DNA from 3 places in the Aliikangiella maris genome. Region 2 is predicted to be linked to each of the others. Evidence: predicted binding sites of a transcription regulator. Region 2 holds the regulator's gene; each other region holds the start of a gene.
The links. The regulator PhoB, encoded in region 2, activates phosphate uptake and scavenging genes when phosphate is short. The targets are predictions, from matches to a motif close to TGTCATANNNNTGTCANA.

Region 1 (6,412 bases), on a different contig from region 2:
GCGGCAAGGCATAATCAGCGTATACTTTTAATCCTGTTGGTGAAATATCTTGTGAGTGACAATCAAGTACGATGGGGACATTAAATTTTTCATCATCTAGTAGATCGACAGTAATACACTCACGTTTGCGATAGCGTTGGTGTAATCTTCGTTCCTCGTTCATGGAATATCTCAAATAGTTTTATATCAATGATTAAGAGACCAAACGAATTATAGATGATCTTAAAATATTTAAGAACCGTCAATTTCAAAATGAAATTTATAAGAATTTTTTTAGTAGAATTTTTTATTTCTACGTTCAAATAATAGCAAACTTCAATAAAATCTAAGGAAGATAACTTGATCGGCTATCAAATAATAGCGAATTTGGTACTTGCTTAATTTTTCGATTCAACCAGCGATGTAACCCGGTCGTCGCCACATAAGCAAAACAAGGGAGCTGTATTTTATTTAACACTTCTGACATTTTATCTTGTTCGTTAATCCAAAACCCTTTCAATTTAATCACCAACACAATACAAGGGGTGTCTGGATAATCAGGCGTAATTTTTTCTGCACACCATACTTTACCAATATTTGATATCTCCCCCAACTGCTGAGTAATTTTTCGTTTGAGTTTTTTATCCAGTTTAAGTTCAATTAACACTGACTTTCGATTAACTTCGCCAAGCTTATTTTCCATTGCTTGTTGTTGCTGGCAAACTTCTGCATATAAAGCTTCATACTCAGTGGCTTTTGCCACATTTTGATGGTAATGAAAATAGTTATACAATGTTTCTGCGAGCTCTGCTTTCATCGATAGGTTAACAAGCATCGCTTTTCTTAAGTACTTTTCTCCACTATCATCATTTTGATTGAGCAAAATAAATCCTAATCCATAATTTGCTGTCGGATGATCTCGATCAATTTTCAAAGCCTGCCGATAATAAACAATCGCGTTTTCAGCAGAGTGAAGCGCCTCTACCGCTTGCGCATATTTAACAATCTCATCAACTTCAATTTCATTTGAATTAACTTTATGCTCAAACTTTAACAAATTATTGCGGGCTTGCTGGTAATAATCATACATTTCCTGCCAATGCTCTTTAGCAAGTTCACGCCATTGCTGATTAAAAATATTAACAAGTTTAGAATATTGTGAAGATAAATAAACTTCACTAGCGCTTTGTTGTTTTAAGATTAATTGCTTTTTAGATTGTAAAGCACTCAGTCGATCAGACAAACAGGGATGGGTATCTTGAGTATCAGTTTTTATCTCAAGCGCCTTGGCCACCATTTGCTCAACATCATCTTGTTTTACCTGATTAATTGTTTTGTTTAAATCAAAATACACATCCTCAGGAGGAATCGCAGTTACTTTGGCTTTATCCCAAACAGATTGCCAAAAATCCTGTTCGACCAACTGACCAAAAGCATGTACTCGAATAAGCGCACTAGCCGCAACGTTACCACAGGTCACTCTTGCGGCATCTGAATCGGCTTCATACTCATTTTGACGTGCCAACACAAAAGTATAATTATCGAAAAAAGGCGCATACCAATTAAAAAAGCGAATAAAAATATTTGTCACAAAGGAGCGTTTTTTCTCTAGTGAAACCAAAAGTTGAAACCAGGTCATACGCACACGATAGACCCAATTGCTAAATCTTGTGTGGCGGTTTGAAATATGTCCAAGTTCGTGAGCGAGCACCGAATTAAATTCTTCTGGTGACAAAAGTTGCATTAATGGCAAACCGATTACCAAATAATTAATACGCCATCCAAGCAAACCCAACTTTGGAATAGTGACGACAGCGGCATTCATTTCGTCATTTAAAATGACATGATGTATCTTTTGCGTACCGAGACGATCTTTTATTTCGTCAATTGTAGAAAATAATTCGGGCAATTCACTGGCTGTTAATTCAACCCCTTGAGGCTTTTCTATTTTGACCAACAGCGCTTTAAAAATATAAAACGCTATAACCAGCGGCAACCAAAAAAACTTGGCAAGCAATTTTAAAACGACAATATTTTTAGTGAACAGTGCGAATGCAAAAATACCGATGCCCAATCCAATTACCAGCACCAGCATCGAAAGAATAAATAAAAACCCAACCATCGAGAGTGCGAGCACTTTAAACTTATACCAGGCTGGATAAGTCTGTGACTGTTTTTCAAGGAACTTTATCAAAGAACCGTATCTATCCGCGTTCATTGTAAATGCCCCCTAAAGTACTAATCTAAATTTTTATTATTTTAAGAGATTATGATCGAATCTCAATCAACAATCAATGATAATGTTAATGGCTTTAGCCAACCAGCAAAACAATTTTAAGTATTCACCATTTTGTATCAATAAAAAATCAACAAAATAAGGTTTAGTTTTTAATTTTGCGAATCAATTGGCAAGAAAATAGTAATAAACAAATCATAAAAGTATTGAATAAAAACATATCGATTAACTATCGGAAACTTTAAATAAATGAATAATTTCGCCGATAAACTCACCTAAAGTTTGTGTCATTAAAACAAAATCAGCATCAAACTTAACCATTTCATCTTCACCATCAACATGATCATTTTCTGCCAATAACTCATCCATAAATTTAATATTTTTAATTTGTAAATCAGGTTGAATAACGGCTTTTAATAAGCCTTTGTAACGTATACCTAATTTATTTACCCAATAGCCATCCGCTAATAAATCTCCCAACACCCCATTTTCTGATTCGTTATCTTTAAATTTGGCAACCCGTTCATCTTGCGGATCTTTTAATTCATAATCTCCCGTCAATTCCCAACCATCAGGTAATCCTTCTTCGAGCCAATGATTGAGAATAAGTGCTGGATTTTCTTCGCTGACTAATTTAATTGCTCCAAATGAACCAATCGTTTCAACCAGCAATTCAAAAAACTTATCCGCTACCGAAGCACTCCCGGCATTTAAAACTAAATAATTTCGTTTTATATCAATGTAAGCCCAGATATGTGTTGATCTTACAAATGCTTTAGGCAACATCTGGCTGATAATATCTTCTTTGATAGATTGCTTTTCTTTCGAATAAACCTTACGTCCCATAGATTCACCGACCGCTTTAACTTTTTCTTCCACCGCTTCTTTCACTGCACTTGCTGGTATGACCTTTTGTTCACGCCGCATACAAATCAACACAGCACCGCCACCGGCATGAATTAAATAGTCACGCTCACGATGAATGGGTGAAATCCAGCCAACACTTTCTTCCGCCTGTCGACCACAAGGTTGAAAACGCTTATCGTCTAATTTTTCTGCTAATTCATCAGCGCTTAATTCAAAAGATTTTGATAAACGATAAAGGTGTAAATTTCGAAACCACATACGAAGCTATCAACCTGTAAATAAATATTTTTAACAAAGGTCGGCTATTATCTACAAAACAGCCCAATAAGCCAAAATAAATTTATGTAAATTGCGACTTATCACAAACCAGGTACAGGTTAAAGTAAACAACAAGAAACGGTTTTGACGCTTGCCAAGAGCGTCTCATTTTCACAAAATTCAATGGAATATCATGCGCTTGTCATATCTAAAGATCAGTCTTAAAGGTATCAATATTCATTCTCGACAATTAATAGATTCAGCTTACAGTTGTCACTCGTGGGTCATCAAAAGGTCATTTTTTAGTCACACTGATTAACGATAATTCTATTGATAGTGAGTAATTATGATTGATTTGCATGAAGTCTCAATAATTTGGCAGTGAGTAACTTATGGGCATGTTAAAAGCACAATTTCAGCAGCTCGATAATAATGCATTTTTATGGGTGCAACAGAAAGTTTGCCACAGTCAACATTTGCCACTCTCCAAATTTATTTCATTCACTGGCGATGGCTGGTTTTATTTGATGATTGCTGCGGGTGCATTGCTCCATGACGCAGAAAATAATCAGGATTTTATCTATTCCTCAATCGTCGCTTATGCAATCGAATTACAACTGTATTTTTTATTAAAACATAAATTTAAAAGAAATCGCCCACAAGCATTTTTTAGTACTTTTAAGGCGAGAATTAAGCCTTCTGATCAGTTTAGTTTTCCATCAGGTCATACGGCAGCCGCTTTTGTTATGGCAACCCAGTTAATTATTTATTTTCCGGTGTTTGGTATCTTGGCAATTTGTTGGGCGCTGAGTATTGGTTTATCGCGAGTACTGCTAGGAGTACACTTTCCTGGTGATATTTTAGCGGGCATGTCTTTAGGTATTCTATCTGCTTTACTGGCAGGCGAAATTTACTATTTGATTTAATAATTTTGTATTTTTAATTGATTAACCAATCTCTCAGTTAAACTTGACCTATGAAAATATTATACGGCGTACAGGCAACCGGAAATGGACACACCACTCGAGCCAGAATGATGGCCGAGGCATTTCAGCAATTAAATATTGAAGTGGATTGGGTATTTTCGGGGCGAGATAAAAAAGACATGTTTGATATGGAAATATTTGAAGACTATCAATTATTTCCAGGATTAACACTAGCGATTGACAATGGAAGCCTTAACTATTTTAAAACTGCTTTTAAAAATAATATTGCTCAGTTTATTCGCGATGTTTACCATTTTGATACTCATCGCTATGATCTTATTATTAATGACTTCGAACCTATCACTGCCTGGTCGGCCAAGCGTCAAGGCCGTAAGGTAATTGGACTGTCTCATCAAAACTCATTTTCTGCCAATATTCCACGAGCAGGTTCTAATCTGTTAGCAGAAACCATACTAAAATACTTTGCACCAACCACCACAGGGATCGGCTTACACTGGGACCATTTCGATGATAATGTACTACCACCAATAATTGCCCCATATACCGAGAAAACACGATTAAGCGAGCATCATATTCAAGTGTATTACCCATTTTGCGCAGCAGAAAAATTAATTGACTGGTTCGCTCCTTTTAAAAATTATCAGTTCCATATTTTTCATGGTGAAAATACCGATACCGGATACGAACATATTAAGTTGTATCACTTTTCTCGAAAAAACTTTCAAAAATTACAAACTCAATGTGCGGGAGTTATTACCGCCGCAGGCTTTGCACTTTGTAGTGAAGCATTACAAATTGGACAAAAACTGCTATTAATTCCATTAGCTCGACAAATGGAACAATTATCAAATGCACTCGCACTAAAGCAAATGCAGCGTGCAACCCTAATTAATCAATTTTCCAATCAGGAATTAGAAAAATGGCTACAGCAACCTATACATCAACCTGTGAATTACCCAAACGTCGCCTTAGAAGTGGCGAAATGGTTAGTCAATTCAGAAAAAGAGTCACTAAAAAACTTAAGCAAAAGACTTTGGCAAGAAACCAAAGCATCTGTCGATAACACCTCAGCAGTGCTTCCATTTACAGCAAATCATGCTTTAAAAATGTCAGGAGAAAATGTAAATTAAATCTAATACTCTTTGTTTATTAACATAAAACAATAATCAACAGTAAATAATAACTAAACTGGCTAACCCTAAAGCTTATCAAATCAAGTTGTTATTTAAACCCTTTAAATAGCAACTTAGCGAGAATTCTCACTTATTTTCCAGTATGCTCAATAGACTGTGCGCTAAAAATTGACCTCAATCATCAAGGGGAAAGCCATGCAATCAATATCACCACTGGAGTATTTAGATTCATTACTGGTTGACTATTCAATCATTCCACACTCTACCACTTTTACCTCTCAAGAAACGGCTAAGTCGGTACATATTAAAGGCAGCAATCTGGGTAAAGTGACCGTACTTGGCAATGACTTTTCACTATTTATGGTTGTTATTCCAGCTAATCATCGACTAATGCTCAATCGCCTTGCCAGAATGTTAAACCGCACGAACCTTGCCATTATTCCCGAAGCTGAATTTGCTGGGAAGTTTCCAGAATGTGAACCGGGAGCGATGCCTCCTTTTGGTCGTTTATATGGTATGGATGTTTACGTTGCTAAAGAGCTGGTGCAGCTAAACACCATTGTATTTAATGGTGGCACACATAATTTACTGATAAAAATAAACACCTTTGATTTTATAGATCTTTCTAATGCGAGTATTATTTCAGATGGCTATATCAATATAGAAAGTTTTGCTCATGACACCAAACGAGTTTATCAAGCACCCTGGGTTTGACGACGAAAATAAATAATAACGACCTTGTTAAGCACCTTGCCGTTTAACCAAAAGCATTTTAAAGGCACAACGATAAGTGAATGACACTTCATCAAATTAAAATAGCGCCTTACCTCGCTCCAGCAAATGCTGAACCGCAGGATGTTTGACTTTTCGTTCGGGCGAAATCAAATAAAAACTTTCGGTAATTTCTCGAGTCTCTCCAATAACGGCCACATTATATTGTTTAAGTAAGTGAGCAGTAATAATCGATGGCGCACAAAACACGCCATAGCCCG
Region 2 (6,412 bases):
GTTAAGGTTTCTCCGGAACTGATAGAACAAGCGGTAAATAAAGTCATTGATGGCAGACCCGTGACGATTGTCGGAATTAAGGATGAGCAACGCGGTGAAGGCTTTCTTGTTGTGAAATCTCAGCAAGAGCAGTCTGATGAATCGTTGATTGCAGCAGTTCATGACACTTTATTGTCGCAGGGGATCAACGCGCGCGCTTCAATTAAGGTGCAATTTTTAGCCGAATTACCAAAAACTGAAACTGGCAAAATCAAGCGTAAGGTTATCGCCCAGTCGTACACTCCAAAGCGGGTCAAGCGCAAATCTTCGTTGACGAGTGTGATGAATATTTATCAAGATCTCTTTTCTGGTCAGTCGGTCACTCACGACAGTACGTTCAAATCGTTGGGCGGAGATTCGCTGAATTTTGTTCAGGCTTCGGTATTGCTGGAGAAGTATTTGGGGGTTTTGCCGCAACATTGGGAATTATTAACTGTCGCAGAATTGGAAAAAGCCAAAACTCAAAAGAGTGGATTTTGGACTTCACTAGAAATGAGTATCTTTTTGCGAGCATTGGCCATTATCAGTGTTGTACTAGTTCATGCAGGAGTTGAAATATTAAGTGGGCCTACTTTCTTACTCATTTTCTTAGTCGGCTTTAATATGGCTCGTTTTCGATTGGAAGATTTTAAAGAACAGGGAGCATGGTTATCTTTTGCCAGATATGCATCAAGTTTGCTGGTCCCTTATTATTTATTGACGCTGGTATATTTTGCTTGGAATCGTGCTGTCGAGCTGGATGTGCTCTTGCTGTATGCGAATTTAATCAGTGCAAAAATTACTGTCATATTCCCTTTTTGGTTTGTTCAAATATTGGCACAGTGCTTCATCATTATTGGTATTTTATTTAGTTTTAAAAGTATCAGGCAGTTAATGCGAGAAAATGCCTGGTTCTATTCTTATTTATTGCTAGTGGGCTTTATTGGAATTCGAACGGTTTATCCGTTTGTCTGGGAAACTGCGCATTTAAACGATTTAGTGCCTATTCGGTTTATTGCCCATATTTGGCTGGGTTGGTGTATTTATCTGGCTGATTCCACTGCTAAGCGCATATTAATGGCGGTAACCGGAACCGTTTTTGCTTTTATTGATACCTACGTTTTAACTTTGGCAATGGGTAATGATTTAGAGTTTAAAGCAAAAGCGCTTTGGATTGTTTTGGGGTCAGTGACTTTACCTTTTGTCCGCTCAATTATGATTCCTCGTGTCTTTAAAGCCTTATTAAATATGATTGCTGAAGCAACGTTTTATATTTTTATCTTTAACGGCATTTTGATCTATATGTTTATTCATATCTTTAAAGTTGATTCAATTGTGCTGGCATTCTTCGCTGGGATGGTTGGCTCGATGGTCAGTTGGTGGATATTGGAAAAACTACGCTTACCGGTTTTAATCTGGCGAAGTATTTTTGGACGTAAACAGGCTAAAAATCATTAGATGTTGTGTTCAAATAGTTGGTAGAGAGCTGTGTGAAGGGCGTGATGTGTCCTTTTCAGTATGAGTATGTAGAGCCAAAAAAACGCTAGTTTTTGGCTTAGTTTAACTGACTCTAACCAGTTTTTAAAAGCAAGATGCTACTTGGTTTGACTTTATCTGCGAGTGTTATTTGAGTCTTAATTTGCGACTTTAAATTGCTGGTGGCTGAAAATTGTTTTGTTGAAGTTTTTTAATGAGGTGCTGCTGGTGTAGTAGGTGATTTAATTTTGTGATACCAGTTAATGGCACTTCTAAAAAATTTGGCCCCGTTAAAATACAACTTGCTCATTGGATTTAACGCAAAAGTATAAGTCTCAACCACTTTAGTACTAGGTTTCCAAGGGGCTAACCACCCTGGTCCAGTGACAAAGCTGATTTTAGTTACTTTTCCTTCGAGTTGTGCATTTTCCATGGCTTTGTAAATGAGTACATGACCAGGAGAAAGGTTTGAAAATTCTTGACGATAGCAAACTTTCGCCAAAGAAATTGTTCCCCCATTAATAAAGCAAAAATGTGCGGCCAGTAGTTGGCCGTCCAGATGATAACAATTGAGTTGAATATTCTTCTTACTATTGTTAAATAGTGAATGATAAAAACCGATTAAATCTTTATTTAGACTAATTGCTGAACACGAACCTTGTTTACCTTTCCAGCCTGACGCTTCTAAATCGAGGAATTCTTTTATTTGTTCAGGCGTAATATCTTCACCTTTGATAAAGGAGTATTTTACATCACCAATATTTTCAGCTTTGCGAATGAGTCGATTAACATTTTTTAAATGTCTTTTAGGTAATATTTCGATTAAAGGTGTTTGTTGAAATTCAATAAACTTTGACTCAGATGTTTGCCAGTGAAAAGTGTCAATCGCATTTTGGTTAATCAAAAGCTGACTTAAGCTGCTATCTTGGCGAAGTTTTGGCAGACTAAATAGACAAATTGCAGGAGTCTGTGACTTCAGCATTGTTATTGCTTGCAATATTAAGGTACTTTTATTATCAACAAACAAAGCGTCATTAAGATCGACATGAGGATGTGACAAGGTGCCTATTTGATAGACCCCCAATCCTACCGAGCGCTTTTCCCAAGGGAGTATGCCTATCAGGTTCTCACCCTCATAGATTAAAACTAAAAAAGGGGTTATGTCTGGGTGCTTTAGATGTTTAAAATAAGCCCGATAAAAATAAAAATCATTATAAAATTTAATTTGTGTTTCTTGCTTGAAATTTAACCAAAATGCTTTGACTTCTGCAAATTTTTTACGGTCCGTGATGATTTTCAACTGTAGACTTTTTGAATAATCCATAATGATCTTATTTTTACCGCTTAAATTTTCCAACTTTTGTTATATTAATTAGCATAGATCGGTCAGAATCGTTGAAGTAATTTAATTTATTTGCCTAAGTTACTGTAGTATATAGTAATATCTATATTAAAAGAAGACGATAAATTGAAATGCCTACATTATTTTTAAGGCCATTTCTATAAAGCAGTTCTCATCTTCAATATAATATTCAGTGATCCCCTAATAATACACGGGTCAACACCCGAATCAAATATTAGTTAAAGCTAATTAAAATAAAATGAATTTTGTAAAGATTATGAGAATAATTGGCCTTGATGTGTCACAAACTGTGTCATAAATAGACTATTTTCGCTTGTCATATAGTTATTTCAAGGTTCGTCAAATATGACATTTTTTTAACAACCCACTGTATTTAATATGAATTGTCATAATTTTGTCATGATTAGCAGGAAAAATAGCGCCTAGTGATTTAAACGTGACCGTATTGTTAAATTTACATGCCAAGCCTGCTTGATGACAGAATTTAATAATTGGTTTAACTCTTATTACAGACTCATTACTAACGAGTGGATAAATAAATGCCAAAGCAAATCTTATTAGTCGAAGATGAACAACCCATCAGAGAGATGTTGCGCTATGCACTAGAACGTGACGGTTATGTCATTCAAGAGGCTGATAATGCCGCGGCTGCTCGAGAAATTCTGGCTAGAAATCGTCCAGATTTATTAATTGTAGATTGGATGATGCCTGGCGAAAGCGGTATCGATTTCATTAAACGGCTACGCAAAGATGAAATATTAGCCGATTTGCCAGTTATCATGTTGACCGCTAGAGTAGAAGAAATGGATAAAGTCAAAGGGCTTGATTGTGGTGCTGATGACTACTTGACTAAGCCTGTTGGTATCAAAGAATTAATGGCAAGAATCAAAGCTCTGTTGCGCCGTACTTCACAAGCCAATGAAGATGACATGATTATTTCAGAGGGGCTGGAGTTGAATCTGGCTACCAATCAGCTCTCAATTGATAATGTGGATGTACATATTGGTCATACCGAATTTTCTTTATTACAGTTTTTTATCGAACACAAGAATCGAGTATACTCTCGCGCCCAGCTATTGGATTTTGTCTGGGGGCAAGCGGTTTATATCGAAGAGAGAACAGTGGATGTTCATGTGCTACGATTAAGAAAAATTCTTAAGCCGTTTGGTAAAGATTCGCTCATCAAAACGGTGCGCGGTATGGGATATATGTTTACTCAAAAGAAACCAGCTTAAGCAGTGGGAATTAGCTCAATGAGCAACGCGTGGACTATCGAAATTTCTCGTATATTCGTCTTGGCGGTTATAGCGATATTATTCGGTCTGATTTCCGGTTATTGGGGATTGGCAATTTTTTTAAGCAGTCTGGTTTATGTAACCTGGATGCTAGTACAGATACGAGCGCTAGAACGGTGGATAAGGCTGGGCGCAAAAAATCAGTTTGCACTGGATACCAGTGGTATATGGCAGCTTATCGTACAGCACATTGTCTATGCACAGCGTAAAAACAAAGAGCGCAAGCGGCGTTTAAGTTATATGGCAAGACGCTTTGAAGCAACTATTGCAGCATTGCCTGAAGCCACGGTTGTAATAAACTCTCACCGCGAAATCGAACTGACTAATCAGGCTTCGGAAGAAATATTAGGTATCGAAAAACGGCGTGATTTAGGGCAGCGTATCGACAACTTGATTCGCGATCCAAAATTACAGGAATTAATTGAGTCTGAAGAGTCGCCAGCCAGACTGGAAATGGAGTCCCCCATTGATCAACGTAAAACCTTATCGGTGACTTGTGTTGACTTTGGCGAAGAGCAAAAGTTGATTACCGCCAGAGACATTAGCCAGCGAATCGCTGTGCATAAATTGCGTAAAGCCTTTATTGCGAATGCCTCACATGAACTTCGCACACCATTAACGGTGATTACTGGTTATCTTGAGTTGCTTGAAAGTGAGCCAGATATGTCAGATATGGTGCGTAAGCAAATCGGCAATGCCAGCCGTCAGGCGTCTCGAATGCAGAAAATTCTTGATGATTTGCTGACTTTATCTAAGCTCGAAGAGAAGGGCTACGATCGTGAGTCTGGGGTGATGATTGATATGCCCGGATTAATTCAGAAATTGGTCACCGATTTTAAAAAGACCAAGGCAAAAGGTACCCATCAAATTGAAGTAGACATCGATCCGACGCTGCAAATTAAAGCGGTAGAAAGTGAACTGTATAGTTTATGCCAAAACCTGTTGAGTAATGCTGTTAAGTATTCTCCCGAAGGCTCAACTATTACTGTTCGCTGGCAACGCAAAGAAGATGGCTATACCTATTTTAGTGTTACGGATAACGGCGAAGGCGTGGCGCCTGAACATATTTCTCGATTAACTGAGCGTTTTTATCGAGTCAATGTCAATCGTTCGCGCCAGATAGGTGGTACGGGCTTAGGGCTATCAATTGTAAAGCACATTTTGGAAAACTATGGTGGATTTTTAGATATCCAAAGTGAATTAGGTAAAGGTTCGACATTCACCGCTTATTTTCCAAAATATCGAACTATCGAATATGAAAAACTCGCCAGTTAATCAACTGGCGATGTTGTATTAGTCGTTTGAATCTATTGCCGTGCTTTTTCTTCCGTTAACTCTTTTATTTAGACAGTCATAATAGTTTGTATTGGTAAGGATATTTGGCAAAACAATGATGAGACTAATGTTGCTGCGTACCCTGGATTACCTGTTTTGCATATCCCAAAAAATTTAGTTCATTTTACTATTTGAAATCAGACCCACTAATGGTAGGCTCACCAAGTCAAAGATTCATGCATTTGCCCTCATTCCGCCGACTTCCGAGTGATTGTATTTTCAAAGTCACTTGTGAAGTGTAGCCTTGGTAATCGGGATTTAATGCGGTTTTATAGTATAAATCGATGCTTTAAAACTTTAAATTGATGAGTCTGTTGTATCGAAAGTTTAATTAAAAGTGCTCTAATAACAATAAATTAGTGCTATTGTGGAGAATAAAATGCAGTCAAATCTAGCTCAACTCAATAATAAAGACCATAAAAATACCAAGTTGAAGGTCAATCAAAACTTCAATCATTTGGCTAATCACCATATTGCGCCAGTGATTATGCATGAAATTCCAAATGCGGCTTCTGATTTACCGGTTGTTTTTGTTAAAAACTCAGAAAATGACGATTTTTTATGTGTAGCATTACTGGGATTGAAAGAAGGTGAAAACCTTTTAGTTAAAGAGGGCGTTTGGCAAGGACCATTTATTCCTGCCGGCTATACGCATTATCCTTTAGCACTAGTGCCTCATCCAGAAGATCAAAATAAGTATTCGATTACGATTGTTACAGATAGCGAAGCTGTGAGTGAATCGGAAGGTGAAGCGCTGTATGATGAGGAAGGTAAAGAAACCGAATATTTATCCAAGCGCCGTCGTACGCTGGAAAATTATTATCAGTGTGCAGTGTTGACTCGCAATTTCATTAAGATGTTACAAGATCTGGAGTTGCTTGAAGAGCAAGGTTTCTCGTTTGAAGTTGGTGAAGATAAGCGAAAT
Region 3 (6,412 bases), on a different contig from region 2:
TAACCGCATAGCTTCAACGGCATCGCTGATATCACCATAAGCCGTCATTAAAATTACGGGGAGTTGCGCACTTTTACGGCGCACATTTTTGAGTAAATCAATCCCACTCATTTGCCCCATTTGCATATCGGTCACAACCATATCCGGTAAGTTATCTTCACTCAGCAAGTTCATGGCAGACTCTGCACAATCAGCCGACAGAGTATTGTAGCCTGATATTTTTAAACTGGATGTCAATGCTTCTCTTAACGCAGAATCATCTTCAACAACGAGAACACTAGAACTCATAAATTTTCTCCTGCTTGCTGGTAGCCTGATTGTTAGGGCTAGGATTGATAGAATTAAGACTTGTTAAATTTTCAGCAGTAACCGACAAAGGAATATTGACTCTGAAACAAGTACCTTGTGCCGAACTTGAATTAACCTGAATATTTCCCTGATGCTCAATAACCACACCATGAACAATAGCAAGTCCCAATCCGTTTCCGTTATTTTTACTGGTATAAAAGGGTTCAAAAATTTTCTGTTGCACCGATTTTTCAATACCACAGCCATTGTCACTGACTTCAATCAATAATGTTTTAGCGACTTGTATTTTTACTTTAATTTGAGGGTGTTTAATATTTTTGCACGCATCAACAGCATTCTCAATTAAGTTCATAACCGCGCCAAGTAATGCATCTTGGTCACCATGAATGACGGCGGCAGAATTTTGCGGAATATGACTAACAAAAGTGACCGGCAGTAAAAACTCGGCTTGATGGGCCATTAATTTTTGGTAAAAGCTTTTAACAGAAATAATGGATTTAGTTTTGCGCTCACCTTTTACAAAGTTCAACATGTCGGTTATCTGACGCTCCATATAATGTAAGCGCTCCATTAAACTTTGCGAAAACTCATGCTTCAATTGTGCCGCCAATTTTTCATCGGTTAAGTGTGAACCATATAAAATAGCTGCCGATAAAGGTGTTCGAATTTGATGAGCTAACGAAGCAATCATTTTACCCATGCTCGAAAGCTTTTGTTGCTGACTTAGTTCGGCCTGTAGTTGACGCGTTTTTGTCAAATCAGTTAAGACAACAATTTGACCGGGTTCAGCATCGAGCGCTTTAGTTTCAATATGGATTTTACGTCCGTCCTTTAAAGAAATTTGATGTCCATCATCATCTTGCGGGTCAAATGCACGACGAATAATATCAACCCAAAGTTGACCGAGCAGCGGTCGTCCTAATATTTCTGTTGCAACAGCATTGCAATCTTTAACTTTTCCCTGACTATCAATAACAACAACACCGGCAGGCATAATGGATAAAAGATTTTGTAATCGATCAGAAAGGGCGGCCTTTTCTACCAGTAGCTGTTGATTTTCTTGCATGGCAGATTGTTTTTCTTCGGCTTCATTTTTTAATTGACCGTTCAGCTTTTTTACCTGGGATTCCAGTGTTTGATAAGAATTAACAAATGATTTTGACAAGCGGTTTAATTCGGACATTACCGAGTCAAGTTGAATACCATTTTCCAATGTTACTTCGCCCTGAGTTGGTATTTCTGGAAAATAATTTTGGGCTGCTGAAGTCTGGTTGGCTTGTGGCATTGATCATTGCTCCAAAGTTTTAAACGGTGTCAATAAAATTACTTAATGACGAAATTTAATTTACTTAGAGCAATTACCGTGCCGATTTTAATTTTTATTATGTTTCAAAGAGTTAGAAAGATTAATTCATTAAACTAACAGTGAGGTGTCAATTAACTGGCTTTTTGTAAATGATATTTTCGCATTTTTTCAACCAGTGTTGTTCGTCGCATACCTAACCGTTTTGCTGCGCGGGCAACAACCCAGTCTTCTTCGGCAAGTGCTTGTTCAATATAGGAGATTTCAAGTTTAGCAACAAACTCTTTTAAGTTAACACCATTTTCAGGCAAATGTGCCAATGGCGCTTGTGGATCGACCGGAACTTTTAGTTTTTCTTTTTCAGTGACCATCGCTCTGCGATCAGCCAGCTCTGGTGTTGGGTAACTGGCAAGCCCCTCCGTTCTTTGATATTCGCTCGGTAAGTCTTTGACATCCACAACGCCATAAGGATAAAGAATACATAAACGTTCAATCAAATTGGCCAGTTCACGTACATTACCCGGCCACTGACATTGCATCAAAGACAGCACCGCATTAGGACTTAAACGGACTGATCCGCGTTTATCGTTTTCTAAGCGAGCAACCAGTTCATTGATTAATAGCGGCAAGTCATCAACACGCTGGCGCAGTGCGGGCATTTCTATAGGAAAAACATTTAGCCGATAATACAGATCTTCTCGAAATCGATTTTCACTGACTTCATTTTCCAAATCACGGTGAGTTGCGGCAATAATGCGTACATCAGCCTGAATAGATTGGTTACTACCAACTCGTTCGAAAGTGCGCTCTTGTAATACGCGCAATAATTTAACTTGCATCGGTAATGGCATATCGCCAATTTCATCGAGAAAAATTGTCCCGCCTTGTGCCAGTTCAAATCGTCCTTGTCGCGCCGTAAGCGCACCAGTAAAAGCCCCTTTTTCGTGACCAAATAATTCGCTTTCTAACAACTCCGCCGGAATCGCACCGCAATTTATCGGCACAAATGGTTTTTCAGAGCGCTCAGATAAATAATGCAGGTTACGTGCAGCCACTTCTTTACCGGTACCAGACTCACCTAAAATCAATACACTGGCATCGGTTTTAGCGACTTGTTCAATCAAGTGACGAATGTTTTGCATAGCATCGCTCTGCCCCACCATACTGCGGAAAAGTTCGAGTGATTTATTATCTTCGGTAAATGCATGTTGATTATCGCGGCAGTACTGGCATGAATGAATGGCTTCGAGTACTTCGTTGTGTTTTAGCGGCCAACTAATACGCCCAACGATTTGTCGCGATAATTGACTAGAAATACCGCCCGACATGGGGACATCATCGAGCATCAAAATGGGCATGGTTTCATCTTGCGCATGAATTTCGCGTATCAGGCTGGAAACCTCAGAGTAACTGGTCAGTTCACCCAACAATACGCCAATCAATAGTTCTGAGTTTTGAAAATGACTTTGCCAGTTTTCACTATTTGCTTCTTGGCAGGATTCGCCAACAAAATCAAATATGGTTTTTAAGTCGTGGCAGCGTTCCTTATCATCATCAATGATTAACAACTTCTTACTTTCTATCATTATTATTTCGTCCAGAAGATTACAACAATCGCTTATGAATTAATCAAAAAGAGAACTAATCGGTTTACTTAGCTATATTTCTAGTAAAATTACCGCTTTTTGTCAAAGTTTTGTCAGTGTTTATTTGTTTGTGTCAAAACTTATACAATTTCTGTGAATTTTGAATTGTTCATTTAACAATCAATCAGTCTGAGTATATAGAACTCTGTTTGATTAACTATATATCTTAATAACCAATATTGATTAAAGACTTTTCGATTATATGATTTTAGTATAGATGTTGAATAAATATTGAATATGTTAATCGTATCGAAGTCGAGGTTTGGGGAATTCGTTTTAGTTTAATTAACTGATTTAAATGAATTGATTTAAACCAGCAACCAATGGATACCACTAAATTCCTTGTTATCATTTTAAAACGGTTTCGACTAAAGCATATTCGCCTCACTTAAATCAAGCTGATATTTTGAGTTTTATTACTTTTTTATACCGACATTAATAAAGTTGCTGATGGGCGCTTTAAATCGTTTAATGATTGATTCATTATTGTGAAATTAAGCACCGTATTTTTTATTTTTAAAATGGCAAATACTGCTTTAGTGTAAGATAATTTTTGGTTGATTGAGTGAATATCATATTGAATCAGCATTCACTTTTCTAATCAATTGATCCTGTCGTCATATTGTCAAACTTAGTCACGCCGTTCAACTCGCCAGGGGGGATTTTTACGATTATCCCCCGCCCAATATAATTTTAATCGATTACCACTCGGATCCAGTAACACAGCTTCTCGCCACAAGTACGATTGATCTTGCGGTGCTTGAATAAACTCAAATCCTTTTGCTTGAAGTTGTTCAACCCAACTATCTAATTTTTCGGTTTCAAAGTAGATGACCGATTGGTTCGGTGTGACATGTTCGGTTAACGATAATGAAAAAGTGGCATCACCTTCGGGGCATTCAAAGCGGGCGTAATGCGGGGTATCGACAATCTGTAAAAATCCCATGCGGCGGTAAAACTCGGTGGCACATTGCATGTCGGTAACGGGCAAAGTAACTTGATTTAAATTCATTGGATGTCTCAAACCTTATTTTCTCAAATCTTATTCAACTAATAATACTTTATTGCATATTGAGTATTCTGAAAGTGTTGCATTAAGCGGGATATCTAGCAGAATATCAAGTGCTTTCCAGAGAGCCAATTAGTGCCGTTAAGAGAAACGCTACCAATACTAATACAATTGCAATTACAACACTCTAATTGATTATATGAATAATGAAATGCCGTTTTAGCTACAGGATAACGCCTTTCCAATTTCGGCTCTTATTAATTTCGGTGATTTTTTGACGAGGAAATGATAAATCGTATCGAATTGAGCAAAATCAAGTCAAAAGCGGTTATTTATTGACCTTTCGGCAAGTTGGCAGGCAAGGTTTTGCCTCTTGAGAGCGAAATTGCCGCTATTTTGTCATGACTTTTTTACGGGCAAAGAAAAGGGGTCGTCTAGCGACCCCTTACCGTACGACTGAAGATAAACGCTTTGCGGCTGTTCTCAGCAACCACTTGCTTTTATGCTTCGCGCTAAAGCCCTTATTTTAAGCTGTTCTCAGCAACTTAAGACTCAGACTAAAGCTAAAGTGTTCCGAAGAACTCAGCCTAAAACAATAAAGCGGAGATTTATCATGGGTAATGAACTTTCTTCATCAATATTGTCTTTAGCTGATTTACATTAAGCAATGCGTGTGCCAGTTTTTTTAATCAAACTCAAATTATCTTATTTTTGTTAATGTTGGTGCATTTCCAATAAGTACCCAATCTTTCATGGTGATCACCGGCATAAAAAAATATTAAAAAAATTTCAACGCTAATTAAAGTCGGATTTTTTGACGCCGATACAAGGTTTGAAGCGGATTTCTCACCCGCCTCGTCTTTAGCCGGTTATCTCAGTAAGCGTCTAAAGCCAATCTCTATTTCTCAGGTAGATGGTTACCGAAAGAATTATTCTCAGTTCTTCTTTCCCAATTATTTTTTATTTAATTTTTTACTCACGAACAGCATTTTTACCTCTGACCGCATGTTGTTTCTGAGTCAATAGATTAGGAGTTAATAAAATGGGAAACGTATTATCAACAAATGTTTCTTCACTGAATGCCCAGCGTAATTTAATTAATGTTAACGGTAATCTGGCGACAACCTTTCAGCGTCTTTCTTCTGGCCTTAGAATTAACAGTGCCAAAGACGATGCAGCCGGATTGCAAATTTCTAATGGCTTAACCTCGCAAATTAATGGTTTAACCGTTGCCTCACGTAATGCCAATGACGGTATTTCTCTGGCTCAGGTTGCTGAAGGGGCTTTGCAGGAATCAACCAACATTCTGCAACGTATCCGTAATTTGTCGATCCAGTCGGCTTCTGATGTTAATGGCCCCAGAGAACGGGCAGCCTTACAATCAGAAGTGACTCAATTAATTCAAGAATTAGGACGAATCGCTGAAACGACTCGATTTGGTAGCACCCAATTACTTGATGGCACTTTCAGTGCGCGAAATATTCAGGTTGGTGCCCAAGCCAACGAAACCATTTCGGTGAGCATCTCGGATGCCCGTGCAACCGCGCTTGGCAGCAATATACTAGTTGCTTCAGGCTCAATCCTGGGCACAACGGTTTCAACTGTTGCTAACGGGGTAGCCGCAGAGACTGATTTAGCCTTAACCACCGCCGAAGGGGGTACAGTATCTAATATCAGTTATCCGGCTAATGCCAGTGCTGCGGATATTGCGACGGCAATTAACAACGCCGCTAACGGAATCGGTATTACCGCAACTGCTTCTAACTCAACAACGCTGACAGGTTTAACGGCGGCAGGTGATGTGACCTTTACACTCAATGGGAGTGCTATCGCGGCAACCATCACTAATGCCAATGACTTAACGGCAATTGCAGCGGCAATTAATGGCTCATCAACGGCAACCGGTGTCACTGCCACTTTTGCCAACCCTAATAACCTGTCGACTCTTACCTTAAGAACCACTGACGGTCGTGATATTGCCTTATCAGCCTTTGCCAATGCAACCGCCGGTAATGACTCGATCACCATTGGCGGCAACACCCTGACTGAAGGGGGAACGATTATTGGTAATGTAGTGGGAACTGTTTCACTGGAAAGTTCTAAAGGCCAGATTACTACGGCCACTGCCAGTACAGAGGCTTTCCC

Region 1: the regulator PhoB is predicted to act here: its motif matches at 3,530-3,547, upstream of ABVT42_RS11395 (phosphatase PAP2 family protein).
Region 3: the regulator PhoB is predicted to act here: its motif matches at 3,299-3,316, upstream of ABVT42_RS11590 (sigma-54 dependent transcriptional regulator).

What each region holds. Positions count from the first base shown of each region.
Region 1 is NZ_JBFDAH010000010.1:105,173-111,584, forward strand. It holds gene ABVT42_RS11380 (PilZ domain-containing protein) at 1-163, opposite strand, end outside; gene ABVT42_RS11385 (M48 family metalloprotease) at 326-2,197, opposite strand; gene ABVT42_RS11390 (recombination-associated protein RdgC) at 2,441-3,340, opposite strand; gene ABVT42_RS11395 (phosphatase PAP2 family protein) at 3,733-4,266, shown strand; gene ABVT42_RS11400 (MJ1255/VC2487 family glycosyltransferase) at 4,317-5,417, shown strand; gene ABVT42_RS11405 (aminoacyl-tRNA deacylase) at 5,616-6,134, shown strand; gene nhaR (transcriptional activator NhaR) at 6,231-6,412, opposite strand, start outside.
Region 2 is NZ_JBFDAH010000026.1:38,442-44,853, forward strand. It holds gene ABVT42_RS18355 (AMP-binding protein) at 1-1,476, shown strand, start outside; gene ABVT42_RS18360 (GNAT family N-acetyltransferase) at 1,706-2,818, opposite strand; gene phoB (phosphate regulon transcriptional regulator PhoB) at 3,397-4,092, shown strand; gene phoR (phosphate regulon sensor histidine kinase PhoR) at 4,111-5,427, shown strand; gene ABVT42_RS18375 (SapC family protein) at 5,867-6,412, shown strand, end outside.
Region 3 is NZ_JBFDAH010000010.1:156,216-162,627, forward strand. It holds gene ABVT42_RS11580 (sigma-54-dependent transcriptional regulator) at 1-288, opposite strand, end outside; gene ABVT42_RS11585 (sensor histidine kinase) at 278-1,594, opposite strand; gene ABVT42_RS11590 (sigma-54 dependent transcriptional regulator) at 1,747-3,198, opposite strand; gene ABVT42_RS11595 (VOC family protein) at 3,890-4,270, opposite strand; gene ABVT42_RS11600 (flagellin N-terminal helical domain-containing protein) at 5,310-6,412, shown strand, end outside.